4 regions of the Rhizobium sp. AG207R genome follow, and region 1 is predicted to be linked to each of the others. Evidence: predicted binding sites of a transcription regulator. Region 1 holds the regulator's gene; each other region holds the start of a gene.
What was found. Region 1 encodes PhoB, which activates phosphate uptake and scavenging genes when phosphate is short. Its sites were predicted from a motif close to TGTCATNNANCTGTCAT; they were not measured.

Region 1 (8,008 bases):
GGAAGGCGCCCTCGAAGGTGATGATGTGGAACTTTTCGGGATGCCCCTTGGCGAATTGATAGCGCCGCGCCGTCTTGATGGCGCATTCCAGCGCCTCGGCGCCCGAATTGGTGAAGAATACCTTGTCGGCGAAGGTCGCTTCCGTCAGCCGCTTCGACAGCTTCTCCTGACCGGGCACCTCGTAGAGGTTCGACAGGTGCCAGACCTTGTCGGCCTGGGCCTTCAATTCGGCGACGAGATGAGGATGGGCGTGACCGAGCGAGTTGACCGCGACGCCGGCTGCGAAATCGAGGTAGCGCTCGCCATTTTCGGTGACCAGCCAGACGCCCTCGCCTCGCTCGAACCGTAACGGAGCGCGCATATAGGTGTCATAAAGCGGCGTGGTCTCGGCCATGGCCATATCTCCTGATCACAACTTTAAGGACCGATCGCTTCGATTTGATGAAACGGGTCCGAAAAAATCAAAAATGCCGCCTTGCGGCGGCCCGGGCACTATTGATGTTTTGCATCGCGATGTCAACAAAACTGGCGTTTTAGCAGGTGCGAGATAGCGCTTGCGGGCAAAAGAGATAGGTTCGGCGGCGCCTATTGCAGAAATGCCACGCCTAGGCAGCAAGTTGGGGAAAACCTCGAAATCGATTCCTCAAGATTCTCGCGACTCTTGTCACGGAGTCAGCCTCACACTAGGTTAAAAAGCAATTGCTAGACTGCATGCGGCGGAACTAGTCACCACAATTTTAGAGCGTTTCGCGCCTCGTTCCCATGCGAGGCAATGGTGAGGGATTCTGCCATCGGAAACGCGACAGCGGAGACAGGGCATGAATTGGACAGACGAACGCGTCGAGAAGCTGAAAAAGCTATGGTCCGAAGGGTTGAGCGCCAGCCAGATCGCTGCGCAGCTCGGTGGCGTGAGCCGTAATGCCGTTATCGGCAAGGTGCACCGCCTGAACCTTCCTGGCCGAGCGAAGGCGGGCGGCACGGCAACCGCGACGCGCACGCCAAAGCGCAGTGCCGCGGCTCCCCGCGCAACGACCTACGGCTCGCGCGTCGCTACCCGCACCGTGGTCGCCCGCCAGCAGGGTGCAACCATGCTGAAGGAAGAGATCGAGATAGATTCCGTCAATGAAATTCAGTATCGCCCGGCATCGAACGTCGTCGTTCCGATCTCCCGCCGCCTCGGCCTGACGGAGCTGACGGAACGCACCTGCAAATGGCCGGTCGGGGACCCGCTGAAGGACGACTTCCACTTCTGCGGCAATGACAGCCCGGATTCGTCCCCCTACTGCACCTATCATCAGCGCATGGCCTACCAGCCGGTGCATGACCGCCGTCGCAACAACGGCTGAAAGTTACCGCAAGACAAAGAGAAACGGGCCCCTCGAGGCCCGTTTTTCTATTTCCGCCGCTATTTAGTAACACCCGAGCGGCGAGCCGCTCAGGCTTCCATGGAATAGCCCGCGCCGCGAACGGTGCGGATGACATCCTGCATATTGGAGAAATTGAGCGCCTTGCGCAGACGGCCGACATGGACGTCGACCGTGCGTTCATCGACGTAGATATCGTGCCCCCATACGCCATCGAGCAGCTGCGAACGCGAGAAGACGCGGCCTGGCGAGGACATCAGGAACTCCAGCAGGCGGAATTCTGTCGGCCCCAGCCGGACTTCGCGGCTCTTGCGGTGGACGCGATGGGTTTCGCGGTCCAGCTCGATATCGCCGCAACGCAGCACCGTGGAGAGAACCTCCGGGCGGGCGCGCCGCAGCATCGCCTTGACGCGGGCCATCAGCTCCGGCGTCGAGAACGGCTTGACGACGTAATCGTCCGCGCCGGTCGAAAGTCCGCGCACGCGCTCGCTTTCCTCGCCGCGAGCCGTCAGCATGATGATCGGCAAGCGCTCCGTCTCCGGCCGCATACGCAGCCGGCGGCAGAGCTCGATGCCGGACACGCCGGGGAGCATCCAGTCGAGGATCAGGAGATCGGGGATGCGCTCCTGGAGACGCAGCTCGGCCTCATCACCTCTGAGGATCGTGTCGACCTCGAAGCCTTCGGCCTCAAGATTGTAGCGCAGCAGAACGCTAAGCGCTTCCTCGTCTTCTACAACAGCAACTCTCGGAACCATGCGCCTATGGTCTCCTTTCTTCGCTTCCAGATTATTCCGTCACTGCGCCGACGGTGTTGGCGGTATCGTCCTTCGGGCGCTCGCCTTCCGGCTGAGCACCGGTCGCCATGTAATAGATCGTCTCGGCGATGTTGGTGGCATGGTCGCCGATGCGCTCGATGTTCTTGGCGCAGAAGAGAAGATGCGTGCAGGTGGTGATGTTGCGCGGATCTTCCATCATGTAGGTCAGCATCTCGCGGAAGAGCGAGGTGTACATGGCGTCGATTTCCTCGTCGCGTTCGCGGATCGACACGGCCTTATCGGGCGAGCGGGTCGCGTAAACATCAAGAACTTCCTTGAGCTGGCTCAGTGCCAGTTCGGAGAGGTGTTCGATGCCACGAGCGAGACGACGCGGCACGCCCGTGCCCTGAACGGCGATGACGCGCTTTGCGGTATTCTTGCCGAGATCACCGACGCGCTCCAGATCGGAGGCGATGCGGATCGAGCCCATGATTTCGCGCAGGTCCGCTGCCATCGGCTGACGACGAGCGATGGTGACGATCGCCTTGTCACCAACTTCGCGCTCGGCATGGTCGAGAACGACGTCGTCGGAGATGACCTTCTGGGCCAGGGCCGCGTCGCTGTTGACGAGAGCGCGTACGCTGTCGCTAACCATCTGCTCGGCCAGGCCGCCCATTTCGGCAATGCGGCGCGTCAGAAACTTCAGGTCTTCGTCATAGGCAGAGAGAATGTGAGTGGAGACCATTTTTCTATCCTCAAGTGAACTGTGTGAAAGGAGCCGCGCGCCTGCCATCATCAACCAAAACGGCCCATGATGTAATCCTGCGTGCGGAAATCGTCGGGATTGGTGAACATCTTATCGGTGTCGTTCTCCTCGACCAGGTGGCCGAGATGGAACATTGCGGTACGCTGCGAGACACGAGCGGCCTGCTGCATGGAATGCGTCACGATGACGATGGTGAAATTCTCCCGAAGCTCGTGGATGAGATCCTCGACCTTGGCGGTTGCGATCGGATCGAGCGCAGAGCACGGCTCGTCCATCAGGATCACCTCCGGGCTGACCGCAACGGCGCGCGCGATGCAGAGGCGCTGCTGCTGGCCGCCCGACAGGCTCGTGCCGGCGTCATGGAGCCGATCCTTCACCTCACCCCAGAGACCGGCCTTCTGCAGACTGGTTTCGACGATATGCTCGAGATCGGCCTTCGAGCGATGCAGGCCATGGATGCGCGGGCCGTAGGCGACATTCTCGTAGATCGACTTCGGAAACGGGTTGGGCTTCTGAAAGACCATGCCGACGCGGGCGCGCAATTCCACGACATCGATGCTGTCGTCGTAGACATCCTGATCGTCGAGCGTGATCTTGCCGGTGACGCGGCAGGTCTCGATCGTATCGTTCATGCGGTTGAGGCAACGCAGGAAGGTGGACTTGCCGCAGCCGGAAGGGCCGATCAGGGCCGTGACCGTATTGGCGCGGATCTTCAGATTGACGTCGAAGAGCGCCCGCTTGTCGCCGTAGAACACAGAAACGTCCTGGCCGATCATCTTGTAAGGGATCGTCGTCATCTTCTTGGCCAAGGCTCTTTCGCTGGCAGCTTCCGTCATCATGTTCATTTCGTGCGCCCTCCCTTACCAGCGCCGCTCGAAGCGGCGGCGCAGCAGGATGGCGCCGATGTTCATCGCGACGAGGAAGAAGAGGAGCACGATGATGGCGCCGGACGTTCTTTCGACGAAGGCCCGCTCGGCTTCGCTCGCCCACATGTAGATCTGCACCGGCAGCGCCGTCGAGGGATCGAGCGGCGATGCCGGATAATTGGCAACGAAGGCGACCATACCGATCAGAAGCAGCGGCGCGGTCTCTCCGAGCGCATGGGCAAGCCCTAGGATCGTGCCCGTCAGAATGCCAGGCATCGCGAGCGGCAGAACATGATGGAAGACCATCTGCATGCGCGATGCGCCAAGACCGAGCGCTGCGCTGCGGATCGACGGCGGCACGGCACGCAAGGCCGAGCGCGTGGCGATGATGATCATCGGCAGCGTCATCAGGCTCAGTACAAGGCCGCCGACCAGCGATGCCGAGCGCGGCAGCCCCATCATGTTGATGAAGACCGAGAGACCCAACAGGCCATAAACGATCGAGGGGACGGCAGCGAGATTGTTGATGTTGACCTCGATCAGATCCGTCAGCCGGTTCTTCGGGGCGAACTCTTCCAGATAGATCGAGGCGGCAACGCCGACCGGCAAGGCAAGTACGAGAACGGTCAGCATCAGGTAGAGCGAGCCGATCAGCGCGACACCAAGCCCGGCGGCTTCCGGCCGGCTCGAATTGCCCGACAGAAAGAGACCGCTGTTGAAGGCCTTATGAAGCGCGCCGCTTTCGCTGAGTTGCTTCATCCATGCGACCTGGCGGTCGGAAATCTTGCGATCCTTCTCGCTGACGGTCAGATCGATCTGCCCCTTGTTGGCGGAATCGATGTTGGCGCTGGCCAGGAATGTGACGCTCTGTGTCGTCCCTATGATAGAGGGGTTGGCAACGACTCTGTCGCGCAACACGATCCTGGCGCTGTCCGACACCATCGCCATCGCCTCGCGTACAAGCGTGCGATTGGCCGGATCGATGCCAAGCGCTTTCACCAACGCATCGCGCACCAGTACGGGGTAATTGGCAGCGATCAGCACCTTCGGATCGTTCATGCGCTTACCCGTCGGGTCGATTACCTTCTCGGTGAATTCGATCGGCAAGGTGATCGAAGTCTGGACAAAGGCGGTATAACCAGTGCGGACCACGGTCGAGACCAGGATGATAAGGAAGACGAGACCGAAGATGACGGCGGTCATCCCATAGGCGCGAAAGCGACGCTCGGCGGCATAGCGCCGCTTGATGCCGATATCTCGGTGCACAGACGCACCCGGCGTCAGACCGCGCGGCATGTTGAGCTGAGAGGAAGATACGACGCCGCTCATTCGTATTGCTCCCTGTATCGACGGACAATGTAGAGCGCATAGACGTTGAGGCACAGCGTCAGGCAGAACAGCGTGATGCCGAGGGCGAAGGCGACGAGCGTCTGCGGCGAGGTGAATTCCAGATCGCCGGTCAGCTGATTGACGATCTTCACCGTGACCGTCGTCATCGGCTCGAAGGGATCGAGCTGCATGCGCGCGGCAACGCCTGCGGCCAGTACCACGATCATGGTTTCGCCGATCGCCCGCGACGCGGTCATCAGCAGCGCGCCGACGATGCCCGGAAGAGCCGCCGGCAGGAGCACGCGCTTGACCGTTTCCGACCGCGTGGCGCCGAGGCCCAAGGAGCCGTCGCGCAGCGAGCGCGGCACCGCCATGATGATATCGTCCGACAGCGACGAAACATAAGGGATAAGCATCACGCCCATGACAAAGCCAGCCGTCAAAACGCTCTGCGCCTCGATGAAGCTTCTGTAGTTTCCGGTCATCAGCCCGTCTATCTCGGCGGAGATATCGCGCAGGAAGGGGCCGACTGTGACAAGGGCGAAGAAGCCGTAGACGATCGTTGGAATGCCGGCCAGAACCTCCAGCATCGGCTTGGCGATGGAACGGACGCGAGCCGAGGCATATTCGGCCATGTAGATCGCGGCAAACAGGCCAATAGGCACGGCAAAGAGCATGGCCACGAGCCCGATATAAATCGTACCTGCCAGGAGCGGGATCAGACCGAAGGTGCCCGAGGTCTGCGCGCCGGCGCCGGTGAAGCGCGGGTCCCAGACGGTGCCGAAGAAGAACTCGCTGGCCGGCACTGCGCTGAAGAAACGCGCCGCCTCCGAAAGCATGGAAACGACGATGCCGACCGTTGTCAGCACCGCAATGGAGGAGGCAACGATCAGAGCTCCGAGAATGACCTGCTCGACCCGGTTGCGGGCGCGAAAACGCGGCGCAATCGCGCGAAGACCATGGACTGCGCAAAGCAACGACAGGACGATCGCCGCTACCGACATGATCATGCGGCTCAATTCACGCATGCCATTATATCTATTCGCGGCCTCGATCATGTAGCCCGTGGGGCGTACGGCGAGTGGAACGCCCTTCTGCGCCAACAGCAACTGAAGATCGGCCTTGCCGCCATCAACGTCGGCAAGCTCCTGGCTATCGAGCATGCGCATGCCACGGGCGATGCTGCGCACCATGCCGTAGCTGAGATTGAGCTCAGCCGGCGGCAGAGACTGAACCTCCTCGGGAAAGGATTTGGTCACCAGGCGGTCGATGACGATGGGACTGACGATCAGCCAGGCGCAGATGAGTGCCAGGGGCGGAAGTACCGCCCATATGGCGGCATAGGCACCGTGATAGCCGAGCCGGGAATGCATGGACGAAGACCTGCCGCCCGACAGCGCAGCCGCCCTCACTCGCCCCAGCACGAAAGCGGAGGCGCCGAAGACCGACAAGCAGAGCAGCAGCAGCGATACACTCATTCCCATTCCCCGGCGAACCCCGGGGCAGCGGAAAGCCGCACCGGTGCCCGACCCTTCAGCAGTCACATGATCTTCCCGCCCGCGAAGTCCTTGCGGATCTGGTCGCGCTCAGCATCCGGCGCCGGCACGAGGCCATATTCCGCCAGCGGGCCGTCCGGTCCGATCATCTGATCGCTCGTGAAGAAATCGACATATTCCTTGAGCCCCGGGACGACACCCAGATGGGCTTTCTTGACGTAGAAGAACAGCGGTCGCGATACCGGATAGGTGCCATCGGCGATCGTCTGGCCCGAGGGTACGATGCCGCTGACGGTGGCGACCTTCAGCTTGTCGGCGTTGTTCTGGAAGAAATACAGGCCGAACACACCGATGCCATGCTTGTTGGCATTAATGCGGGCCAAGGTCTCGGGATAGTCGCCATCGATATCGACTGCGGCGCCATCCTTGCGCACGGCAATGCATTTCTTCGCCTGCTGAGCGGCATCCGAGAATGCTGCCTTGATGACATCGGCCGCGCCGGAAGCCTTGCAGCCGGCAGCAAGCACCTTCTCTTCGAAAACTTCGCGCGTGCCATGCTTCTCGCCCGGAATATAGGCGGCGATTTCAAAATCCGGCAGCGATGGATTGATCTCAGACCACTTCTTATAAGGATTGGCGACGAGCTTGCCGTCGACGACGACCTCGGCAGCAAGCGCCTTGTAGAGATCGACCGGTTCGAACCTGATATCCGGATTGCTCTTGTCGAAGGCAAAGACGATGCCGTCATAGCCGATCTTGACCTGCTGGATGTCAGCGACACCGGCAGCCTTGCAGGCTGCGACTTCGCTGTCCTTGATCGGACGAGAGGAATTGGCAATGTCGATCGAATCCGTTCCCACACCCTTGCAGAATTCCTTCAGGCCGGCTCCGGAGCCGCCGGACTCGACCACCGGGGTCTTGAAGTTGGTGAAGGTCTCGCCGAAAGTTTCGGCCACGATCTTGGCATATGGGAATACGGTCGATGAACCGGCGATCTGAATTTGATCGCGAGCGGTTGCAGTGCCGGCAAGGGCAACCGATGCAACCAGCGCAAGAATGGATATTTTCAAAGCATTCACAACGAATCCCCCTGATGAGCTTTGAAGAGCGCCGAGGTGGAGGCCACATCCACTTTTTCAGCAGTCCATTCTTACTGGCGAAAACACCGCCCTTTTATGTCAGGCGAGTGAAACAATTATGACAGGCTATATGCCTGATATAATTTGGATAAATCGCCACCTAAACCGGGGCAGGTAGAGCTTGTCAGAAGCGAACCGTAAAGTCGGTTCCCTTTCCGACTTCCGACTTGACGATCAGTCTGGCGCGATGGCGGGTCAGAATGTGCTTGACGATGGCAAGCCCGAGACCGGTTCCCTTCTTGGACCGGCTATCCTCAACGTTAACGCGATAGAAGCGCTCGGTCAGGCGCGGC
Region 2 (8,008 bases), on a different contig from region 1:
TCAAAGGCTTGAATCACATCAAGCCAATGTGAATCCCACAGACCTTAGATCGATATCTTCGGGAAGCGAAGCTGCCAGCGCCGGCCGTCGCTCGTCATTTCGACAATCCCGAACGGCTCGACATCAACAGCCCAGAATGCCGCAGGCGGCGCCTGCAAGGCCTGCAGAACGGCAGAGCGAATGACGCTCGCATGGGTGATGACGACGATATGGCCGGCATCCTCGATATGATTTCCCATCCATTCGCTGACACGTTTCATGACCGACAAGAGGGCTTCGCCGCCATGCGGCGCGACCGACGTGTCCGTCATCCAGAGCGCGAGGGACTCCGCATCCCTTTCATGCAGTTCGGCTAGTGATTGCCCCCGCCAGTCGCCATAATCGCATTCGCGCAAGGCGACATCCGGGATAGCGTCGAGACCGAGGACCGCGGCGGTCTGGCGCGCGCGCAGAGCCGGGCTCGCCCAGACCCGATCGATCGCCCCCAGCCTGAAGGATAAGGATTGAGCCTGCTGAGCCGCCTTCGCCTCCAAGGGTTCGTCATCCGGAAAGCAGCCATTCCGATTGGCTTGCGTTGCCCCATGGCAGATCCAGCTCAAACGCGTTTTCATGAAACTCCTCTATTCCATCCCCTGGTGCGCTCTTGTCGCGATTTCGCATCGCAGTGGCGCTTGATTGACAATTATATTTGCAGATAGCTATAAACTTGCACTTGCGGGTGTGGAAGCCGGTGGAATCCCGGCGCGGTCGCGCCACTGTAATCGATGACGGAAACTTCGCCCTCGAGAGCCAGACCCTTCCCGCAAGAACCCTTCCGCAAATGGAACGCGCTTTTCTTAACGAGGGAAATACAATGTCCGACACCACTTTCGCCCCATCCGCAGTTCCGCAGCCGATTCCGCTCGGCCAAATCCTGCCCTGGGCCATTTTCGCCGGCCTGCTGATGCTGCTCGCGATCTATTTCATCGGCGCGGAAGAAGGCGCGACCTCGCTCATCTCGGGCATGTATGTGCACGAATTCGTGCATGACGCCCGTCACCTGCTCGGCTTCCCCTGCCACTAAGGGGTCAAGAACATGGTTGGACGTCTTTTGCTCCGCGGCATGATCGTCGGGGCCCTGGCAGGTATTTTCGTTTTTGCCTTCGCCCACATCTTCGGCGAACCGCTGGTCGACTGGGCCATCGGCTTTGAGGAAAAGGCCGCGCAGGCGGCCGGCGAAGCGCCGGAGCCGGAAATCGTCAGCCGCGCCACGCAGGCTGGCATCGGCCTCTTCACCGGCAGCGTGATCTTTTCGACCGCAATCGGCGGATTGTTCGCACTGGTCTTCTCGTTCGTCTACGGCCGCATCAGCCCCTTGGGTGCGCGCGGCACGGCGGCGCTGCTCGCGCTCGCCGCTTTCATGACGATCTCGCTCGTGCCCGACATCAAATATCCGGCAAACCCGCCGGCCGTCGGCAATCCCGATACGATCGGCGCAAGAACCGAGCTGTTCTTCATCATGATCGTTGCCTCCATCGTCGGCATGATCGTCGCCGTGGGCTTCGGTCGCAGGCTGGCGGCACGTTATGGTTCCTGGAACGGTGCGATCATTGCCGGCATCGGCTACATCGTCTTCATCGCGCTGATCCAATACCTGCTTCCCTCAATCAACGAAGTGCCCGAGCAATTCTCGGCCGTCGTACTCTGGCGCTTCCGCATCACGTCGCTCGGTATGCACGCCATTCTCTGGGCGACGCTCGGCCTTGCCTTTGGAGCCTGGGCGGAACGCCAACTGCCGCAGACACGCTACCGCAATGCCAGCCTGCGCCGGGCCTAGCGTGATAAGTAGATCGCATCCCGCGCATGGCAACATGCGCGGGGCACGCCAACATCCAGGCGCCATCCTGCTTGCAATCTTTCTCATGCTGTCGAGCTGGCCGGCTTCGGTCGCGGCGCATGGCGGCTCCTCCGGCAGCCAGGCCGGCATCCCGATTCCCAGTCTCACCCATGGCGAGATGGCTGTGATCGCTCCCTATTACGGGCGGATCATTTCGCTTGCCGAGAGCATATCGGATACCGACGAAACCTTCCGCCGTCTCCTGAACTTCGCGCAGATCCAGCGCGCCTATTGCCTCTGGGGCCTTATGCCGGGCAGCGTCAGTGATGAGGAAAGCCCGTTTAACGAATGCTCCCATGCTTACCTCGCTGCAGCGAAAGCGGTGCTGCTGCAGATGCGTGCCATGAGAGTGGAGAAGGCATCGGTCGTCGATCTCGTCTCTGATATCGACGCAGCACTCGTGCGCAACAATCTCTCGCTCGTCCTGTGCAAATTCAGCGGCGAGAGCTTTAACACGGCCGATCTCATCCGGCCTGCGCTTGCCGATATCGCACTCCATGTGAAAAGCCTTGCCGCGATCTTATCGGCCAGCCTGCTCGTTCTTGCAGGGCTCTGGCTCGGAGCGCGCGCGTTACGGCTGCAAGCTCAGCCTTAGGAAGGCATTTTTTCGGAACTGCCCTCAACAAAACACCGCCGCAAGATGCGGCGGTGCTTCTGATCTTACCAGTAGCGCGGACGATCGCGCCAGCGGCCGTCGCCCCAGCCATCGCGATGATGGCGGTGGCCGTGCCAGCCCCATGGCGGCGGCGGTGGCGGCCTGTAGTAACCCCAGCGCCGAGGCGGCGGACCCCAGCGATTGGGGCGGCATTCGCCCCAGCGCGTCAGGTGCCAGCCGCGACCGCAGGCATAGTCGACTTTCACAATCGGCACTGAGGCCGTTGACCCAACGGCCGGGATAGGCATTGCCTCTGCCGAAGATACAACCAGGCTGCCGAACAAGGCAGCAATGGCAATCACGGACGATCTCATATTAATGGCCCTCTATCCAAGTCCCTTACATGGGGGATTTAACCCCCGAAGGTATGAACGCCGGCTGAACCGAAAAAGGCCTTTTGGCGGCAAAATCAAGATCAGCCCGAGAACCTCTCGGCAGTCAAACGGGTTTGCCACCGCCCCCATTTGCAGTTCGCCGCAGCCTGTTCCCGCGTCACGAGAGTTTCATGAACGAGGCTTACACCGGCAATATCCATTGCAATAAAGGAGTTCGGGATGGTCGACCTCGTTTCAAACAATGCGGAAGGCGGCAATGCCGACCATCCGATTCATGGCGCAGGCAGCTCGGCAAAATGGTTTCTGCCGCTCTTCGGCATCGTCGTCCTGGCCGGCCTCGTCTATGTCGCCTACGCTCTCGGCAGCGATCTTGCCGAAGCAGCCGCAGTTCCGTGGATATTGCTTGGGCTGGCGCTGCTGATCGCGCTCGGCTTCGAATTCGTCAACGGCTTCCATGACACTGCCAACGCCGTCGCCACCGTCATCTACACGCGCTCGCTGCCGGCTGAGTTCGCCGTCATCTGGTCGGGCTTCTTCAACTTCCTCGGTGTTCTCACGTCTTCAGGCGCCGTCGCCTTCGGCATCTTGGCGCTGCTGCCGGTCGAACTCATCCTGCAAGTCGGCTCCGGCTCCGGTCTCGCCATGGTCTTCGCCCTGCTGACCGCCGCCATCATCTGGAATCTCGGCACCTGGTATCTCGGCTTGCCGGCCTCGAGTTCGCATACGCTCGTCGGCTCGATCATCGGGGTCGGCCTCGCCAACCAGTTCCTGGCACCCGCCGGCTCCGCCACCAGCGGTGTCGACTGGTCACAGGCAAGCAACGTCGGCATGTCGCTGCTCCTGTCGCCGATCATTGGCTTTGCCGCAGCTGCAATATTGCTGCTGGTCGCCAAGGTGCTGATCCGCAACAAGGAGCTTTATGAAGCGCCGAAAGGCAATACGCCGCCACCGATCTGGATCCGCGGCCTGCTGATCTTCACTTGCACCGGCGTCAGCTTCGCTCACGGCTCGAACGACGGCCAGAAGGGCATGGGCCTCATCATGCTTATCCTCATCGGCCTCGTGCCGACGGCTTTCGCGCTGAACCGCACACCCGATGTCAACTATCTCGAAGCTTACAAGGCTGCCTCAACGCAGGTTGAGACCGTGCTTGGCAAGTACGTGAAACCGGGCGTTGCCGCTCCGGCCGATCCGAAGGCCGCTGTCAGCAGTGCCGTCAAGACCAAGACCTGGACGGACGCGACGACGCCGGCTCTTCAAGCATACATTCATGCCACGAGCGCCGAGATCGCCGCCTATCCAAGCGTCGAGAAGCTGCCAAACGGGCTCGTCGGCAACGTTCGTAACGATATCTACCTGATCGGTGAATCGCTGAAGCTCATCGACAAGCAGAAGCTGCTGCCGATGAGCGCCGACGACCTGAAGGCCGTCACGAACTATCATGCCGCCGTCGATCACGCGACCAAGTTCATCCCGCTCTGGGTGAAGGTTGCCGTCGCCTTGGCGCTCGGCCTCGGCACCATGGTCGGCTGGAAGCGCATCGTCGTCACCGTCGGCGAAAAGATCGGCAAGACGCACCTGACCTACGGCCAGGGTGCCGCCGCCGAAGTCGTCGCCATGCTGACGATCGGTGCTGCCGACCATCTCGGCCTGCCGGTCTCGACCACGCACGTCCTGTCCTCCGGCGTCGCCGGCACCATGGCCGCCAACGGTTCCGGCCTGCAATGGTCGACCGTGCGCAACATGCTGATGGCCTGGATCCTAACGCTGCCGGCCTCGATCGCGCTTGCCTTCGTGCTGTTCGTCGTGCTGCGCCAGGTCTTCTAATCGTCGCGATAAAGACGTCGAACATTCTCGATAAGACTATGGCGCCCCTGACGGGGCGTCATTTCATTTGCAGCATTCCGCCGACGGACACGGCACTGCGACCGGCATCGCAAAACGCATTGAAAGCGTTCGCGAGATCCGCCTGCATTCCCACGGAGCATCGAAGCCGAGCCGTCAGGAGCGCATGAGGCGCCTGTTAACGGATTGCTTCAGCCGACGCCTTCCCTCTTGTTGCCGTTCGCACCGAGGCCGGAAATCTTGGCAAGTTCCGAGCGACGGTTGGCGTAATTCTGAGCAACCATCGGATAGTTGGGAGCAAGTCCCCATTTCTGTCTGTATTCCTCGGGCGTCATGCCATAATGCACGCGCAAATGGCGCTTCAGGGTCTTGAAGCGTTTGCCGTCTTCGAGGCAGACGATGTAGTCGTTTGTTACCGATTTCTTCAAATCCACCGCCGGCACCAGGTTGCTTCGATCGACGATCGAAGCCGACCCATCCAACGTTTGCAGCGCCTCGTGAATATCCTTGATAAGCCTGGGGAGGCTGTGAACAGGGATGGCATTATGGCTGACATAGGCCGAAACGATCTTCACGCAGCCATCGAACAAAGCAGGCGTCTTCTGGGGGGCGGGGTCTTTTCTTTCGCTGAAAGAATCCATGATCTTTTCCCGGATCTCATTTGGTTCCTCGTGCGCCGCCCCGCTCGAATTGCATCATGCGCGATACCCGCAGCCGGGCAGCGCGCCGTTTCGATTTGCGCCCTGTTCCAGGGGCGCGATCCCGGTTTGGTAACCGGGGTACAATGCGACCGCATGAAATGCGTGCGCAATCACAGCCGGTAGCTTTTCGCTCCGTATCCCATATCCGCAGCGGTCTGCGGCAGTTCGCCGGCGGAGTCCGAGAAGTAGACCGCCAGCTTGTTGCAAAGAGTGACGAGCGGCATGCCGAGCATGAACGCCGTATGAGTGGGATCTCCGCCGCAATGCTGCAGCGTCTGGAGAATAAGTTTGCGCTCGACATCCTCCATCGTCTGGCCGACGAGGCTGCTGACGGCGGTATCGACCGCTCCCTGCAGCAAACGGCCATCGCCAAGATGGAGGGTGATCTCCTCGATCAATCGATTTTCGCTTGCGGTCACGATAACGACATCATCAGCATGACCGCCGAGCTCGCACAGGACGTAGAGCCCGGTCTCGGCATCTATGCTGACGCGGCCAATCGCTTCTGCCGCCTGATCGCAGATAAGGACATGCGGCTCGGTTCCGCCGACGAATGTGGCGACCAGCTCGCCGCTCCCGGAAAAGACGATGCGAAGCCGGCTCACAAAAGCGCGCAGCAATGTCTTCGTCTTGAGCTCGCTCGCAGCCCGAGCCGCCGAGATCTGATAGGCCGATGTGAAAGCCGGCTGCTTCATCATGACCTCACCTGCAAGGCCCTGATGGCAGGCTTCGGCGAAAGACCGGCATACATACGCCACGCATAAGGTTTGGAGATCGCGGTCATATTCGGCGGGAAAATCATTCCACCCCCCGCAAGACGGCTTTCCGCTTATAGCGCCGGAGCTGGGCCAAGGAAACCGGCTTCGACAGCAGGAAGCCCTGTACATGCGTTGCGCCCGCTTCCCGCGCCACATCGAGTTGGGAGCTGGTTTCGATACCCTCGACGACGACAAAGGGAGCAAAGCAGGCGGCAAAACCGACGAGATGGGAGAGGCTGTCGCTTCCGTCGCGCCCTTGCCTGTTATCCCACACAAAGGCTGCATCGATCTTGACGATATCGGCGGGCACCTGCAACAGCGATGCCGGCGTGGCGAAACCCGACCCGAAATCGTCAATGGCGATACGACAGCCGAGGTCACGGATCATCTTCATGCGTTCGATGGATGCGCCAACCACGGGATAACTTTCGGTGACCTCGATGATGAGGCGCGAAGCAAGCTCCGGGCGGCGGCTGATTCGGCCGAATACATCGGCGAACCGATCACGGCGCGACAGGCTGGTGGCGGAAAGATTGAAACCGAGAACCAGCGCCTCATCCGCAGTCAGATCGGACAGCACCATATCCAGAATGCGCAGATCGAGATCGAACCAGCGATCCTGCCGCTCGAGCAGCGAGACGAAGGTGCCGGCCGTGTGCACGGTGCCGTCCGAGTCCGTTACGCGCGCCAGGCTTTCCGCGTAGAATACCTTGCCGACATTTCCGGCATCATGAATCCATTGCGCCGCAAAACCCAGGCCACCTTCAGCGATCGCCTTCAAGATCAGGGCTCCATGCCCCTCCTCCTCGCGGCTTGCACTACCGTTCATCGGATTTCCCTTTCGGGGCGACGCGGTGATCGAGGAACATCCAGGAGCAGGAAACAGCAGATGATGAACGGCGCGTCTCGCTCCGAAACATCGGATTCCGGTGTCTATAATCCGCTTCTTCCATCTTCCAGACACCCTCAAACCTCAATCATTGAGGCCCCCTTCATCGAGCTGGAAATATTGCGCCGAAGACCATAGTCAACCCGGCACGGATATGCCTACGAGATAGTTATTTAATAATTGCTAATACACTAATTAACTAGCGTTGCAAAAGTCAATCTCCGCGCAGCTTCTCCCGCACAACTAAACTAAAATATTAATGCTCTTCAACAATTATTCAGCACTTGCCGTCTGGGACCACCAGCCACTTTGCCGCGCCGCCTGCAGGGCTAAATCCAGAGGCGGCAGATCCTGGTGCCACAACCTTTCCCACTCCAGACTCATGATGCCGGCATAACCATCGGCATCGAGCGCTGACCGCAGTGCCGCCATCGGGAACTCGCCGGTACCGGGCAGCACGTAACTATAGGGCAGTCTCGGCCCCGGCACGGAAACGCTGTCCTTGATGTGGAGATGGTGCGTGTTGCGCCGAACCTGCTTCCAGGTTTCGACGGGATCTTGCCCGCCCTTGCGCCAAGTATGATGCGTATCCCAGATAAGAGCGCAATCGGGCGCTATTTCAAGGAAGCGTGGAATAGCGTCCGGTAATGCAAGAAAATCATGTGTCTCGACGACCATAGCGGCATGAAAGCCTTCACGCTCCGCAGTCTCACGCCACCATTGCAGCGTCGCCAGCGCCTCGGCCAGCTCGCCCTTGTCGGCGGTTTCGCCGCCGTCGAAAACCCGGAGCGAACGAACGCCGACGGCCTCCGCCCATGGAAGATAGCGCAGGAACTCCTCCTTCGCCTGCGCTGTCGCGCCGACAAGACGCAGCGAAGTATTGAAGGCACAGACGCTAACGGGAGAGGCCTGCAGCACTTTGGCCAAGCCGGCCGGAGAACCGAATCTT
Region 3 (8,008 bases), on a different contig from region 1:
GTTCATGAGCGAACCTGAAAATGACAAGGCTCTTGGCAGGATCGTTCTTGTGGTTGAAGACGAGTTCCTTATCGCCCTGGAGCTGGAAAGCGTGTTGACCAGTAGCGGATTCGAGGTCCTGGGCCCGGCGAGCTCGGTCGGGCAAGCCCTCGACCTGCTGAGGAGCCAACGTCCGGATGCCGCTGTTCTGGACGTCACTCTCGGCAGCGAGAAGGTTACTCCGGTCGCTTTCCTTTTAAAATCATGGGATATCCCGTTCGTCCTCGCCAGTGCAAGCGATGCGGCGGAACTTGCCCGGCATGATGTTTTGGCCAAGGCACTCAATCTCGGGAAGCCCACCGACATGAAACGTCTTGTGGACGTCGTTCAATCCTTCTTTAGCCGCTGACGATGGATAAAGCGGCGATCCGTCAAGTGAACGCCGCGAACGTGACCGCGTCGATTGGCATGCTACTCCTTTGAGGCGATCTGGAATACCAGCGAATGGGATGACACCAGCGACACGCCATCCCTGGCTCAGTGTCAGCGCTTCCGCCGCGGGCTGGTTAACAGTCGAACGACCGAAGGTAGATGGTTCAGATCTTCTTAAGCACAACTATTCGTCGAGGTGGGGCAGCAATATCGTCGGAAAAACGACATTATTCGAGATCCGAAATGCCAAGCCTTTCGATCATCCAGACGATGCTTGGGAACCATCTCAACGCGGAATAGTTCCGTCCGGCGGATGACCACCTGGAAAGGGCTGTCATGAAGAAGCGGAAACATGAAGAGATGACGGATCCCCCTCGCTCGCGACCAGCGAAATATGAGGAGACCGAGGGCGCGACCGGTGCGGTCGAAAGGCCGGCCATCCCGCCGGTCATGAAAAAGGGAGAGAAGCCGTCTTCCAAGAAAAACAAGCACAAGGACGATGCCGGCGGGCAAGGGGACTGAACCTCGCGGTTGCGCAATAGGGCTTGGCGGCTTTATCCCACCCAGTTCGTGATCCAGTAGGCTATTGCCGAGATAGCCGCCGCCGCGGGCAGGGTTATTATCCATGCGACGACGATATTGCTCGCCAATCCCCATCGAACCGCCGAGATCCGCCGCGCGGCGCCGACACCGACGATTGCGCCCGTGATCGTATGGGTCGTCGAGACCGGGATGCCAAGCCATGTCGCGGCGAACAAGGTCAAGGCGCCACCGGTCTCAGCGCAAAAGCCCTGCATTGGATTGAGCCTCGTGATCTTCGAGCCCATCGTGTGCACGATCCGCCAACCGCCAAACAGTGTTCCGAGCGCCATCGCGGACTGACAGGATAACACCACCCACAGGGGCACGTGGAACTCCGCTCCGGTATGACCTTGGGAGTAGAGCAGTACGGCGATGATGCCCATGGTCTTCTGGGCGTCGTTTCCGCCATGGCCGAGGGAGTAGAGAGAAGCGGAGACGAATTGCAGGACGCGGAAGGTGCTGTCGACGGCGAAAGGCGTCTGGCGAACGAATATCCATGTCACGCATAGCACGAGGAAGAGCGCGAGCACGAAGCCAAGCAGTGGCGACATGACGATGGCACCGGCCGTCTTAAGCAGGCCGGACCAAACAATGGCATCCATGCCAATCTTCGCCACGCCGGCACCTACGAGGCCACCGACCAGAGCATGCGACGAGCTTGATGGGATGCCCAGTACCCAAGTCACGATATTCCATATGATCGCCCCCATCAGGGCGGCGAAGATGACCTGTGGCGTGACTATGTTGGGATCGATAATGCCGGTGCCGAGGGTTTCGGCGACGTGGAGCCCGAAGAACAGGAAAGCGATGAAATTGAAGAATGCGGCCCATAACACGGCGTATTGCGGTCGCAGGACCCGGGTCGAGACGATGGTGGCAATTGAGTTGGCTGCGTCGTGCAGCCCATTCAAAAAATCGAAGAACAATGCCACCGCGATGAGGCCCACCAGCAATGGGAAAGCGAGAGTGGCCTCCATCAGACGTTCTCGATTACGATGCCGTTGATTTCATTGGCAACATCCTCGAAACGGTCGACGACCTTCTCCAATTCACCAAAGATCTCGCTGCCGATGATGTATGCCATTGGATTGGTGCCGCCATATCGGCGAAAGAGATCTTTTAGACCTTGATCATGTAGCTCATCGGAGCGACCTTCGACCTTTACAACCTCTTCGGTGAGCGCGCTGAGGCGAGAAGAGTTGGCACTCATGCGATCAAGGAGAGGGATTGCCTCGGCTACCAGTTTTGCGGCCTCGACGATCGCCTTGCCCATTTCCTGCATACCGGGATCAAAGCTGTCCTGTTCGAATAGCCGGATCGTCTTGACCGTCTTGTGCATCATGTCGATCGCATCGTCCATTGACATGATGAGATCCTTGATGTCGCCACGGTCAAAGGGCGTGATGAAACTGCGCCGAGTGGCAAGCAGAACTTCGCGCGTGATGTCATCGGCCTCGTTCTCGAGCTCAACAATGCGCTGGCAGTGCTGCTCCGTGTCTTTGCCGGCCAGCAATTCGTTCAGAGCTTCCGCCGCGCTGACGATCGTGCGCGAATGTCGAGAGAAAAGATCAAAAAACCGGTCTTCTCTCGGCATCAGTCTACGAAACCAGTTCACTTTCCGCACTCCAAACAGGCGTTGTCATAAATCCGTCATAAATGAGGAGGCCCGACATGGAAAGCCGAGACATCCCCAAAACGGCGCTCTCTGACAGCCTCATCACAAGATTTGAACTGCTTATGCGCGGTCTAATCGGTTCCCGTGACCGTCGAAGAAATGCAGGCTCTCGGCGGAAGCGGTAACCACGCATTCTGTGTCCATTGCGAGCCGGGACCGCCCCGAAACTCGAAAGACGACGGTTTGGCCGTCCGCCAGGGTGCCGTAGACATAGCTCTCCGCCCCGACGAGCTCCACCGCCTGGATACGCACTTTCGCGCTGAAAGCCGCATCGCTCGCACCGCCGGCCAGGTGAAGATCCTCGGGCCGGACGCCGACCGTCATGTCAGCGGCGCCAAGGCGGCTGTCAGGCGAAAGCACAATTGTGCTGTTTTCGGTAGGTTTCAGAAGATTCATCGAAGGCGAGCCTATGAAGGTCGCAACGAAGGTCGTGGCCGGTCGTTCATAGAGCTCGATGGGTGTGCCGACCTGCTCGATCCGTCCGCCATTCAAGACGACCAGGCGATCGGCCAGCGTCATGGCCTCCATCTGGTCATGGGTGACATAGACGCTCGTGGTCGCGAGAGATCGTTGCAGCCGTTTGATCTCGACACGCATTTGCACCCGCAGCTTGGCATCGAGATTGGAAAGCGGCTCGTCGAACAGAAACGCCGCCGGCTCGCGCACGATGGCACGACCCATCGCTACGCGTTGCCGCTGACCGCCGGAGAGTTGACGTGGTCTGCGCTCAAGGAGGGGTTCGATTTCAAGCGATCGTGCCGCTGATTGGATGCGCTGGTCTATTTCGGCTGCTGGGACATTCCTGTTCTTCAGGCCATATGCCAAATTCTGTCGCACCGTCATGTGCGGATAAAGCGCATAGTTCTGAAAGACCATCGCGATGTCGCGCTCCGAGGGTTCCAGACGATTGACGATACGACTGCCTATGTTGATTTCGCCTGAGGTGATGGCTTCAAGGCCTGCGATCATGCGCAGGAGCGTGGACTTGCCGCAGCCGGAAGGCCCGACCAGGACGATAAGTTCGCCATCGGCGATATCGAGCGACACGCCCTTGATCGCGTCGACGTTGCCGCCGTAACTTTTGCGGACGTCCTTGAGAGTGATCCCGGCCATTATTTCTCCGTCTCCACCAGACCTTTGACGAACCAGCGCTGCATCAGCACCACGACGAGGATGGGCGGAATGATCGCCAAGATCGCCGTTACCATCACAAAATTCCACGGTGTCGCCGCGTCGGCGAAATCCACCATCTTCCGGAGCCCGATGATGATCGTCGACATCTTCGCGTCATTCGTGACCAATAGTGGCCACAAATATTGCGTCCAGCCATAGATGAAGAGGATCACGAACAAGGCGGCGATATTGGTTTTCGATAGCGGCAACAGGATATCGCGCATGAAGCGGAATGGGCCGGCATTGTCGATGCGGGCGGCTTCAAGGAGTTCACCCGGCACCGTCAAGAAGAACTGCCGAAACAGGAACGTCGCGGTCGCTGATGCCATCAGCGGCAGGGTCAGGCCGGCATAAGTGTCGATCATGCCGAGATCCACGATGACCTTGTAGGTCGGCAGGATGCGTACTTCCACCGGCAGCATCAACGTGACGAAGATCATCCAGAAGAACACCATCCGCAGCGGAAAGCGGAAGAAGACAATGGCGAAGGCCGAGAGAAAGGAGATCGCGATCTTGCCGGCGGCGATGATGACAGCGACAACAAACGTGTTCCAGAGCATCCGTTCAAGGCTGACGCCGACCACGCGCTCGACACCGCCGTTCAGCGCCTCGCCATAGTTCTCGACGAAATGGCCGCCGGGCAGCAGGAAGATCGGCGGCCGCAAAATCTCGGCCGACGTCATCGTCGAGGCAACGAAGGTGTAATAGATCGGGAAGGCGACGATGATAATGCCGATGACCAGCATCAGATGGCCGATGAGATTGGCGACGGGACGCTTTTCGATCATCGGTAATCCTCACGCATAATGCACACGCTTCTCGACGAAGCGGAATTGGAATGCCGTCAGCGCTATGACAATCACCATGAGGATGACGGACTGAGCCGCGGAAGAGCCGAGGTTGAGATTGACGAAGCCGTCATTGTAGACCTTGTAGACGAGGGTCTCCGTCGCCTTCGCCGGCCCGCCGCCGGTGACGGCATGGATGATGCCGAAGGTGTCGAAGAAGGCGTAGACCGTGTTGACCACCAGGAGAAAGAAGGTCGTCGGCGCAAGCAGGGGAAAGACGATCGTCCAGAAGCGCCGGTTGCCGCGGGCGCCGTCGATGGATGCGGCTTCCAGCAACGATTTTGGGATTGCCTGCAGTCCGGCAACGAAGAACAGGAAATTATAGCTAATCTGCTTCCAGGCGGCGGCGATGATGACCAGCACCATGGCCTGATTGCCGTTCAGCAGGGGGTCCCAGGCAAGTCCGTTGCGACGCAGGATATAGGCCAAGGTACCCATTGCAGGATTGAACATGAAGAGCCAGAGCATGCCGGCGACGGCGGGTGCGACGGCATAAGGCCAAATCAGCAGCGTTCGATAGAGTGTCTGGCCGCGCACCACCTTGTCGGCGGCGGTTGCAAGCGCGAGCGCGACGCTCATCGACAGCAGCGCCGTCGCGATACTGAAGATCACCGTCACCTGGAGGGAATGCAGGTAGGTCTCGTCGGATAAGATGGTGCGAAAATTCGCAAGCCCTACGAAGCCGCTCTTCAGTCCGAAAGGGTCTTCGCGCTGCGTCGATTGATAAAGCGCCTGGCTTGCCGGCCAGAAGAAGAACACGATCGTCAGGACGATTTGTGGCGCGACGAGGAAATAGGGTAGGATCTTGTTGGGAAAGACAACGCGCTGCACGGCGATCTCCTAGGACGAGAAAACGGCCCGCAGCTTTGTCGGCCGCGGGTCAAATCGCATCAGCCCATCAATTGCCAATGGCTTGCTGGATAGCGGCATCGCCACGCTGGACAGCCTTGTCGAGCGCCGTCTTGGCATCTTCCTTGCCGGCCAGCATCGCCTCGAACTCCTCGTTCATGATATCGCGTACCTGCGGCAGGTTGACGAGGCGAACGCCCTTGGAGTTGGCCGTCGGCGCCTTGCCGAGCATTTGCAGGATCGGCGTTTCGCGGCCGGGATTCTTGTCATAGAAGCCGGATTTTTTTGTTTCCTCATAGGCGGCCATCGTCACCGGCAGGTATCCGGAAACCTGATGCAGGCGTGCCTGGATCTTGGTCTGAGACAGGAAATGGAAGAATTCGGCAATGCCCTTGTATTCTGTGTCGCTCTTGCCGGCAAACACCCAGAGGCTGGCGCCGCCGGGAATGGTATTCTGTGGGCGGCCTTCGCCTTCGTAGTAAGGTAATTGGCCAATACCGTAATTCATGCCGCTCTTGATGATGTCGCCGAGGCCTCCCGACGATTCCGTCAGAATGCCGCATTCTCCCGAGGTAAAGAGCTGCTTTGCCTCCGATGTGCGGCCGCCATAGCGGAAGGTGCCATCCTTGGCGAGATCGGCGATCGACTGGAAATGCTGGACGAAGAGAGGCGTATTCAACGCCAGCTTGACGTCGGTGCCTCCGAGACCATTTTCGTTGGAGCCATAGCTGATATTGTTCCAGGCGGCGAAATTCTCGGTCTGAATCCAGGTCAGCCAGGTCGAGGTGAGGCCGCAGGCCGATGCCCCGCTCGACTTGATCTTCTTGGCGGCGTCGAAAACCTCCGGCCAGGTTTTCGGCGGGTGCTCGGGGTCGAGCCCGGCCTTCCTAAAGGTATCCTTGTTGTAATAGAGGATCGGTGAAGACGAATTATAGGGGAAGGACAGCATCGTGCCATCCGGCTTGGAATAGTAGGAAACGATACCGGGCAGGTAGAGCGACTTGTCGAATGTATAGCCGCCCTTTTTCAGAACTTCAGCCGCCGGCATGATCGCGCCTTCCGCACCCATCATCACGCCACTGCCGGCGTCGAAGACCTGCAGGATCGCCGGCGCCTGCTTGGCGCGAAACGCCGCAATACCGGCATTCAGCGCTTCCGGATAGGTGCCCTTGAACACCGGAACAATCTTATAGTCCTTCTGGCCGTCGTTGAATTCCTTGGCCAGTTGCTCGACGACTTCGTTGTTGGCACCCGACATGGCATGCCACCATTGCAGTTCGGTCACTGCAAGCGCGTGCGACGTCCCTCCGAATGAAATGGCAGCCGCTACAAGGCAGCTCCACGCGAGGCGATTAGGCATTTTTCCTCCCATTATGATCCCTTCCATGAAACGATTGGCTAACCCTCCTTGATCAGCCAGTCCGCTTTGCGCAGCGTGGCCACCCGATTTGGCGGCAGATTTGCAAGCGCGTTCATTTAAACTAATGCCTACTCGGCTGTTGTCTACCGGGAAAACTTATAAGCCAGCTATCTTTTTAAGATCATCGATCGCACCCGGGGCGGCACCCAGAACCACCGATCCCTTGGTCAGACGTTCACCTTCCGTCGGAAAGGGATGGTACCAGCCGCCGGCTTCCTGCACGAGGCAATAGCCGGCCAGGCAATCCCAGGCATGCATATAGGGTTCGTAATAGCCGACCAAACGGCCGGCGGCGACATAGGCGAGCATCAAGGCGCCCGAGCCGTTGCGGATGAAATTGCCGCCGGCTTCGAGAACCTGCTCGACCATCTTCGCGACAAAGGCCGGTGAGACATGGTTGTTGGCGCCGATGCCGGTCACGGCGTTACGGATGTTGCGCGATACATCCAGCTTGAGGCTCTTGCCGTTCAAGGTGGCACCCTTGCCGTGCGCGGCGACGTAAAGCTCATCGTGGCATGGTGCGGAGATGACGCCGATCACGGGAATGCCGTCATGCAATACCGCGATGGAAACGCACCAGTTCGGCATGCCGCTGACGAAGGGACTTGTGCCATCGATCGGATCGACGACCCAGGTGTAGCCGGAGCTGCCCGTTTCCAGACCATATTCCTCGCCGAGAATGCTATCTTGCGGGTGCGCTTCATGGATGCGTCCACGGATGAGATTTTCAACCTCCCGGTCGGCGATCGAAACGACATCCTGCGGGTCGCGCTTGGTTTCGATGATCAGGGTCTCGCGGCGCTTGAAATAGTCGAGCGCGAGCTTGCCGGCCTCACGGGCGATGGTCTCGGCAAGGGCGAGACGTGCTTCGAGATCGGCGAGGGGAGCGGAGGTCATGCAATTATGTCCTTAATCGTCTGATGTTTGACGGCAATCAGCCGCTGATGACGGCAATGCCGCGATCCTTGAAAGCGATCGTGACATCGGTGTTGGGAGGAAGGGCGGAATCGACCGTGGCATCGACAACGAAGAGCGATCCGCGATCGGTCT
Region 4 (8,008 bases), on a different contig from region 1:
ATGAGAGCGGCCTGATGATTGGCAGCGATCGCTGCGTCGATCACAGCCATTCCCATGGCGTGTTCGAGATCCCGGCCGACCAGTGCGCCATAGCCTTCCACGGCGCGATCCGGCACGCGGATATGCGCTTCGGACACCAGAACTTCGCCGAGATGGAAGGCGGTGCTGCGAACGGTATCGATCAGCGGCAGCATGGCAAGACCGGTACGGTTCACGACGACATCGACCTCGCCGAGGGTGTCGAGCACCTTTTCGGCCGCAGCCTTGATGTGCGCCGGGCGGCTTGCGGCGAGAATGTCCAGAGCCTGCGCATGCGTATAGGATGCGTTGACCGGGTTACCAGTCTTCTCCTCAGTCATCATCTTTTCCTCGGGCATCAGGATTTGTTCGGGGAATGGGGCTCTAAAATATTCGAATGATTACTATAGTCATTCGAATGAATTGTCTATGGCATTTTGTCTTGCTCGAAGAGATTTTCGGAGTGCCGCGAATTCCCTAGGCGCTGCGCCGGCGCAGCCATTCCGCCGTGATGCGGCTTGCTTCCCGTGCAGCGGCCGCCGGTGCCTGCCCCTGCAGCAAGGCGAACAGAAAAGAACCGGCGAAACGGTCGCCGGCACCAATGGTATCGGTCGTGTCGACCTTTGTAGCCGGTTCGACTTCTACCGCCTGCAAGCCGTCAAACAGCGTAATCGGGCGCGTGCCGTCGGTGAGCACGAGCATCTTCAGGCGCGAACCGGCGATTTGGCCGGCCCTCTGCCAGGCGAGATTGAGATCATCCGGAACATCGTCGCGCGAGGAGATGACATAGTCCGCCGGTCGCGGCGTTGCCGGCCGCAGCGGAAATTGCGAGAGGACGAGCGGCTGCGCGCTAATCTGTTCGACGAGGCTTTCGTCGAGCGCGAGGGCATTGATATAGACGCCTGCACCCGACAGTTTGCCGGCTGCCGTCAGCTGCTGAGATCGCCCGGTCGGTGCGAGGATCGTCCGCTCTCCACTCGGCTCAAGGAAAATTTCCAGCGGTGCCGTCTTTCCAGGCGCCATCATGATGTAGTCGGTATGGAAGCCGGCCGAGGAAAGGGATCGCAATGCGGTTTGCCCTTGTTCGTCCTGCATCAGCCTCGAAACGATCGCGACGTCCGCTCCCAATTCCAGCAATTGCAGGCCCGTATAGAATGCGCCGCCGCCAAGGCGGGTCGTGCGGGACGAAAATTGTATGCGTCCGCCCGGAACCAGCGGTGCATCCAGCTGCCATATGCGATCGTGGTTTACCGATCCGATTACGATTACTCGGGGCATGCATCCGCCTATCTGTCATCAATGCCTGGTGCCAGCGCATCGACGATGAAACGCTGCGCCAGCAGGAAGATCAAGAGAACGGGGACGATCGACAACAGACTTGTTGCCATCAGCGGTCCCCAGGCCCGCTCTGCACCCTCCAAATCGGCGAAGGCGGCAATGCCCGTCGTCAGCGTCTTCTTGAAGGCATCATCGAGTACAAGCTGACCCCAGAGATAGATGTTCCAGGCCCCCATGAAGGAAATCACCGAAAGGGCGGATATTGCCGGAATGACATTGGGGATGCCGATCTCGATGAATTGCCGCCACAATCCGCTTCCATCCATGCGTGCCGCCTCGAATATCGAAGCGGGAAGCGACCGGAAAGCCTGCCGCATGTAGAAGACATAGAAGCCGATATAGGGGATCGATGGGATGATCATCGCGCCATAGGTGTTGAAGGCCTGGAGTTTCACCACGGCGATATAGGTCGGAATGATCGCCAGCACGTTTGGAAAGGACATGGTGGCGATAACGAACCAGAACAGCGGCTGCCTCCCCTTGAATTCGAGTCGCCCGAAGGCAAAGCCGGCCGGCACGGAGAGAGCGAGCTTTCCGGCGGTGATCAGGGTGGCGGTCAGCATGGAATTCCAAAGCCACATCCAGATCGGATGACGGCTTGCGGCGATGGCGAAATTCGAAAGCGTCGGATTTTCCGGCCAGAAACGCACGGCTCTCGCCATGATCATGTCGTTTGGCGTGAAGGCCGCCGTCACCATCCAGACGAGCGGAAACACGGTGACGATGCAGATTGCCATGAGCACGACATGGAGCAGCAACCTGTGAAGCTTGTGACCGATATCGCTCATCTGTAGTGCACCCGCTTCTCGCTGACGCGGAACTGCAGCCAGGTGATGGCGAGCACGAGAACGATGATGATGACGGCAACGGCGCTTGCCGGCCCGAACTGGAAGAACAACAGACCCTGCTGCCACAGGAAATAGAGAAGGCTCGAGCTTCTGCCCGCCGGTCCGCCATGGGTCAGCACATCGATGACGCCGACAATGTCGTCAAGCACATGGAAGAAGGTCGTGACGCTGATGAAAAAGGCCGTCGGCGTCATCAGCGGCAGGCTTATGTCGAAGAAATGCCGCGTCGAACCTGCACCGTCGAGCTCAGACGCCTCACGCAGCTGATGCGGCAGGTTCGCGAGCGCTGCCAGCCACAAAAGCATGTTGAGGCCGAAGGTCTTCCAGAAGGTGACGAGGCTGACACAGAGGAGCGCAAGGTTCGGATCCGTGTGCCAGCGCGACGGCGGAAAGCCGAAATGGCCGAGCACCTCGTTGAAGAGACCGTTGACTGGATTGAAAAGCCAGGACCAGGCAACGCCTGCCACTGAATAGGCGACGATCGTCGGCAGGAACAGGCTGCCGCGATAGAGCCCTTGCAGCGGATTCTTGCGCACCGAATGCAGCATGACCGCAAAGATCAGTGGGATGACGATCTCGGCCGGGATGAGGACGGTGCAGTAAAGCAGCGTATTCCAGGCCGCCATGCGGAAATCTGGATTGTCGAAGATGGACGCGTAGTTATCGACGCCGACAAAGCGGATGTCTGCCGACAGCAGATTCCAGTCGACCACCGATAACAACATCGACGCTATCAGCGGGCCATAGAGGAATATCGCCACGGAAAAAACGGCTGGCCCCACGAAGAGGTAGGGGGCCAGCGATCGAAGACGAAATGGCATGATGCGAACCTATGCCGAAATCAGCCCAGCAAGCTCGTCATGAGCACCCTTGATACCGTCGGCAACCGTCGTTTCCTTGAGCAGCATACGCGAGACCCACTTGCGCCACACGGCCTGTCCTTCGAGGCCGCGCTTGCCGGGCCAGATCGTCTCTGCGGTCAGGCCATCGCCGAGCTGAGCCGCCGCCGGCTTCATGAACTCGTTGATGAGCGGAATGTCGTGCGTCGAGGTGTTGAGGTAGCCGGTCTGAGACCAAAGCGTCTGGCCTTCCTTCGATGCGCAGAATTCGAGGAAGGCTAGAGCGGCCTCCGCCTGTTCCTTGTTACGCGTGTAAATGGCAAGGAAATTGCCGCCGCTGTTCATCTTGCGCTGATGTCCCGGAAGCCCCGGGAATTTGGTCGTGACAGCCTTTGCCGCACCGAAGGGGAAGGTGACGGCGGCGGTCGAGCTGGTTGTGCAAATCGCAAGTGCGCCGGACTGAAACGCGGCCGTCTGCTCCTTGTCGCTGACGGGAAGCCAAAGCCCTTCATGGGCCGGGGCGCAATATTCGGTCATGCCGGCGATGGCTTCCGCGCTGTTTAGGGCCAACTTGCCATCGGGATCGATGATGAAGCCGCCGGCATTCTGGATGAAGGACTGGCTCGTCCATTCGTTGTTGGAGAGGGAGATCGGTGAGCGATAGGTCGGATGCTTGCCTTTCAGGGCCGCATCGAGCTTGCGGGCGCCTTCGTAGAGCCACTTGGTATCAGGCGTTTCCGGCAGATTGGGATCGAGGCCGGCAGCCTTCCACATGTCGCTGTTGATATAGGTTATCGGCGTTGACATCGCCCAGGGAAGACCGATGACGGCGCCGTCGATGCTGACCAGTGGTAGGACCGACGGGCGGAAATTGGCGAGGATTGCCTCTGCCTTTGCGGAATTGATCTCGCGAAGGTCGCGGGCGCCGAGCGTGCGCTTGGCGAAATAGCCGAACTTCCAGCCGGTGATCATCATGGCCGGCGGACGGCCAGCGGCGACGCTCGCGACCGCCTTGGCGGTCACGGCCTCATAGTCGCCGTCGAAACGGTTGGTAACGGTTATGCCGAGCTGCTTAGCATTGAAAGCGTCGACAACCTTCTGGAACGGCTTGTCGGAGCCCCAGGTGCTCGAAATCTCGATAGCCGCGTCGGCGGACCGGGCCTTGCCGGTCATAGCGATTGATGTGCCGATGACTGCGGTCGTGCCCGCGATAAATTGACGACGATCAAGTCTTACCATCTTATCCTCAATATCCGAATGATTAATAAAACATTCGGATATTTACCTAACGATGGCGAGTGACACCCATATGAAGGAAAGCGTGGCTAAGCGCTAAAGCTCGAGGGTAAAATTGACTTTGGCTGCTGTTTGTTGGATTTCCGATATCGGGCACAGATTGAAAATCGATGCTGTAGCCGATATATGACATTCGAATGACATGGTTGAATTCGGAAGGCAGGCATGGAGAAGAAATTGCTGCACGGGCAATGGCAACAGGTCGAGAGCGATATTGCGGAGGATATCCTGACCGGTCGCCTGTCACCAAAGGCGCAGCTTCCGACGGAATCCGACCTGATGGAACGTTTCGGCGTCGGACGGCACACCATACGGCGCGCCATTTCCCGTCTCGAAAGCCGGGGGCTCGTGCTGGTCGAGCAGGGGCGCGGAACCTTCGTCAGGGATAGTCGCCTCGACTATCGCCTGTCCGAACGCACGCGCTTTTCCCAGAACCTGCTCGATCAAGGCAGAGAACCGCTCGGTCAGGCCATTCATGAGGAGGTTGTCCCGGCTTCGGAATTGATCGCAGAGGCTTTGCGGCTTCCACTTGGTGAGCCGGTTTATCATATTGTCCGCCGCGGCTTTGCCGACGAGGAGCCGATCAACTATTCGCATGCTTACTATCCGGTGCGCCGTTTTCCAGGTTTCGACGAGGCGCGGCGCAGCGGGCGAAGCGTCACCGTCATTCTGGCCGAATACGGCATCCCCGACTATATCCGCCTGCGCACGGATATCGTCGTCCGTCTGCCGACAAGCGAAGAGGCGAAACAGCTCTGCCAGTCCATGTCTCAGCCGGTGGCTGTGTCGAGAAAGGTGGATGTCGATCTCAAGGGCACGCCGATTTCCTATTCGGAATCCGTCTGGCCGGGCGAGCGCGTGCAATTCTCCATCGACAACACCAGCCAGCTTCTGGACGTGCTTGCGCGCGGTGACGCGGGCTGAATAGACCGGTTCTGTGCGATTGGGTCTCTTCAGAGCTGAATGACGCGTCTGCTGCGATATGCTAGTATCGGGCTTTCTCAGGCGCGCAGCGGGTGATGCGATGTTGGAGGCAGACAAGCTATTCGCTGGCTCGATTCCGGAAAATTACGACCGCCATATGGTGCCGTTGATTTTCGAGCCTTATGCGGCAGATATAGCCCAGCGAGCAGCGTCCTTGCGGCCCGACGCAGTGTTGGAAATCGCTGCAGGCACCGGCGTTGTCACCCGCGCATTGGCGCCGAAATTATCCCCCGGTGCAAACTACGTCGTCACCGACCTCAACCAGCCGATGCTCGATTACGCCGCTTCGCGGCAGGCTCCCGACAGCCGCATCACATGGCAGCAGGCGGATGCCCAGTCGTTGCCCTTCGAAAATGCATCCTTCGATCTCGTCTTTTGCCAGTTCGGCGCCATGTTTTTTCCGGACCGTATCTCGGCCTACCGCCAGGCAAAGCGCGTTCTGAAGCCCGGTGGGCATTTCCTCTTCAACGTCTGGGACCGCATCGAAGAGAACATATTCGCGGATGATGTCACGAACGCGCTTGCCCGGATTTTTCCCAACGATCCGCCACGCTTTCTGGCGCGCACTCCGCATGGCTATCACGATGTGGATCGGATTCGCGGCGATCTCGAGAACGCTGGTTTCTCCGAAATTGCGATTGAAACGAGGGCCGAGCAAAGCCGGGCATCTTCGCCGCGTCTTCCGGCCGTAGCTTATTGTCAGGGAACTCTGCTCCGTAACGAAATCGAAGCCAGAGAAGCGGAGAAGCTGCAGGCTGCGACCGACTATGTCGCCGCCGCAATCGAAGCCAGACACGGTAGCGGCGAAGTTGCTGCTAAAATTCAGGCACATATCATCCTGGCGACGGCTTATCCTGCCTAACGTCTGAAATATTAACTGAAGAATAACTATAATCTAAAGCAGGGCTGCCGATTTATGCATGCGGCGACGAGTTATTATATTGTCGTGGATACCAAATGGAGATCCAGGGCAATATTCGCTGAGCTTTCCGGTGAGGTTTTATAAGGAAATACCTGAGGGACGAGATGCGGGCGGCAACGCCGGCAAATCCGCTCATATGCTCTTGAACCTTCAGGTGCTGCGCGCGCTCGCAGCCTCTTCCGTGGTCATCGCCCATGCTCTGCACGAAACAGAGATCCTTGCAGCAGCGACAGGACGTGCAGCGGTCGATGGCTCTGCCTGGAATCTCGGTTTCGGCGTCGACATCTTCTTCGTTCTTTCCGGCTTCATCATGACCCACACTGCAGCATCGGAGTTCGGCAAGAGCGGCGCTCCGCTGCATTTTTTTTTACGGCGTTGCGCTCGTGTCGTCCCCCTCTATTGGCTTTTGACGAGTATCATGCTGCTTGGCGCGCTCGCGGCACCCTCGCTGCTCGTCGTTCCCGTCGGCTCCATATCCCATGTTCTCGCCTCCTATTTCTTCATTCCGTCCGGGCGTGGCGTGGGGGAGATCAGGCCGGTGCTCGCGCTTGGCTGGACTCTGAATTACGAGATGCTGTTCTATGTGTTCTTCGCACTGGCGCTCCTTTTGCCGATAAGGGTGGGGGTCATCTGGCTGTCGGTGCTCATGGTCGGCATGGCGCTCGTCGGAAATCTCGTTGACCCCAGCCATGTCCAGATAGCATTCTGGACGAGCCCGATCATTCTGGAGTTCCTGTTTGGCGTCTATGTCGCTCTGATTTTCCGCAGCGGCGTGAGGATCGGCAAGGGTATTGCGTTCGGGCTCGTGGCCATAGGGCTTCTTGGCTTCGTTCATGTCTCCACGCTTTGGAACGATGCGGCCTTGCCGCAATTCCTGCGAAGCGGTTTGCCTGCGGCTCTGTTCGTTCTTGCGGCCGCAATCGGTCCTGTTTTGCCTCATAAGAGACCTGTACTCTGGAGTGTCGCTTTGGGAGATGCCTCCTATAGCCTCTACCTCGCCCATCCCTTTATCCTGCGACCCATGCGAGCCATTTGGGCGAAAGTGATCGGAGGGGCTCTGCCGCTTGGTTTGTTCGCTGGCTTCTCGACGCTCGCTGCTGCCCTGCTTGCCCTGGCGCTCTTCAGAGGTATCGAGAAGCCGCTTACGCGCCGCGTGCAGAGCGTCGTGCTCGGCTCGGCACGGCGCAAGCGGATATCGGCTGGGGCGCTCCCGGCAGCGGATACCGAGAGTGCCTGACGCTTTCAGGCGGTTCGCTTTTGGCGAAGGTAATCGACGTGGTTCAATGCCGCCGAGGCGATCGTGTCGAGCTGGGTCGCAGCACGGATCAGCGTGTGGCGGGTCGAGATGTCGGGCTTGCTGATCCAGTAGGAAAGATGTTGGGCGGCCGCGCGCGAGACTTTTGCAAGACGAGCCGGATCGCCGCGGCCGAGCTGACGCAGCACGACGTTCAGTGGTTTGGCAAGATGAGGGTGCTCTCTTGCCAGTTCGGCGAGCGTGATCGCAGCCTCGCCGATCGCAAGCGCGGCAAGCATTCCCCTTAGGTCGTCTTCCGCCTGTTTCTCGGGAACGCCGGCATTCGCTGCGGCCTGGCCCGCCAGGCGGTCGGCCGTCCTGCTCAGCCAATGCTCTCTCGTCCAATGGCCCGGAGACCGGCCGATATCCGCCAGATCGCGCAGCGTGGCGCGTTGCAGGCGCTGCCGCTTTGCCGGCAGGTTGGATGGAAAGAGCAGCGTGAAGACGAGTACGCCCGATCCCACACCAA

Region 2: a site for PhoB is predicted at 3,022-3,038, ahead of JJQ51_RS30835 (inorganic phosphate transporter). Genes of this name have one in related genera too.
Region 3: a site for PhoB is predicted at 2,631-2,647, ahead of JJQ51_RS02485 (DUF47 domain-containing protein). Genes of this name have one in related genera too.
Region 4: a site for PhoB is predicted at 4,466-4,482, ahead of phnF (phosphonate metabolism transcriptional regulator PhnF). Genes of this name have one in related genera too.

What each region holds. Positions count from the first base shown of each region.
Region 1 is NZ_JAEPVT010000002.1:677,063-685,070, forward strand. It holds gene JJQ51_RS07240 (aspartate aminotransferase family protein) at 1-394, opposite strand, end outside; gene JJQ51_RS07245 (GcrA family cell cycle regulator) at 819-1,346, shown strand; gene phoB (phosphate regulon transcriptional regulator PhoB) at 1,436-2,119, opposite strand; gene phoU (phosphate signaling complex protein PhoU) at 2,151-2,864, opposite strand; gene pstB (phosphate ABC transporter ATP-binding protein PstB) at 2,915-3,730, opposite strand; gene pstA (phosphate ABC transporter permease PstA) at 3,746-5,080, opposite strand; gene pstC (phosphate ABC transporter permease subunit PstC) at 5,077-6,558, opposite strand; gene JJQ51_RS07275 (substrate-binding domain-containing protein) at 6,621-7,655, opposite strand; gene phoR (phosphate regulon sensor histidine kinase PhoR) at 7,840-8,008, opposite strand, start outside.
Region 2 is NZ_JAEPVT010000017.1:124,013-132,020, forward strand. It holds gene JJQ51_RS30810 (histidine phosphatase family protein) at 45-611, opposite strand; gene JJQ51_RS30815 (CbtB domain-containing protein) at 854-1,063, shown strand; gene JJQ51_RS30820 (CbtA family protein) at 1,076-1,816, shown strand; gene JJQ51_RS30825 (hypothetical protein) at 1,851-2,471, shown strand; gene JJQ51_RS30830 (GCG_CRPN prefix-to-repeats domain-containing protein) at 2,537-2,845, opposite strand; gene JJQ51_RS30835 (inorganic phosphate transporter) at 3,086-4,693, shown strand; gene JJQ51_RS30840 (MucR family transcriptional regulator) at 4,903-5,352, opposite strand; gene JJQ51_RS30845 (helix-turn-helix domain-containing protein) at 5,523-6,110, opposite strand; gene JJQ51_RS30850 (EAL domain-containing protein) at 6,211-6,999, opposite strand; gene JJQ51_RS30855 (sugar phosphate isomerase/epimerase family protein) at 7,333-8,008, opposite strand, start outside.
Region 3 is NZ_JAEPVT010000001.1:576,877-584,884, forward strand. It holds gene JJQ51_RS02465 (PAS domain-containing protein) at 1-8, shown strand, start outside; gene JJQ51_RS02470 (response regulator) at 5-388, shown strand; gene JJQ51_RS02475 (hypothetical protein) at 748-933, shown strand; gene JJQ51_RS02480 (inorganic phosphate transporter) at 966-1,970, opposite strand; gene JJQ51_RS02485 (DUF47 domain-containing protein) at 1,970-2,587, opposite strand; gene JJQ51_RS02490 (sn-glycerol-3-phosphate import ATP-binding protein UgpC) at 2,729-3,781, opposite strand; gene ugpE (sn-glycerol-3-phosphate ABC transporter permease UgpE) at 3,781-4,629, opposite strand; gene ugpA (sn-glycerol-3-phosphate ABC transporter permease UgpA) at 4,639-5,520, opposite strand; gene ugpB (sn-glycerol-3-phosphate ABC transporter substrate-binding protein UgpB) at 5,588-6,898, opposite strand; gene JJQ51_RS02510 (inositol monophosphatase family protein) at 7,055-7,855, opposite strand; gene JJQ51_RS02515 (ABC transporter ATP-binding protein) at 7,893-8,008, opposite strand, start outside.
Region 4 is NZ_JAEPVT010000005.1:261,107-269,114, reverse strand. It holds gene JJQ51_RS13735 (phosphonate C-P lyase system protein PhnG) at 1-359, opposite strand, end outside; gene JJQ51_RS13730 (PfkB family carbohydrate kinase) at 496-1,296, opposite strand; gene JJQ51_RS13725 (carbohydrate ABC transporter permease) at 1,305-2,144, opposite strand; gene JJQ51_RS13720 (carbohydrate ABC transporter permease) at 2,141-3,025, opposite strand; gene JJQ51_RS13715 (extracellular solute-binding protein) at 3,035-4,282, opposite strand; gene phnF (phosphonate metabolism transcriptional regulator PhnF) at 4,505-5,263, shown strand; gene JJQ51_RS13705 (class I SAM-dependent methyltransferase) at 5,364-6,185, shown strand; gene JJQ51_RS13700 (acyltransferase family protein) at 6,316-7,482, shown strand; gene JJQ51_RS13695 (FUSC family protein) at 7,488-8,008, opposite strand, start outside.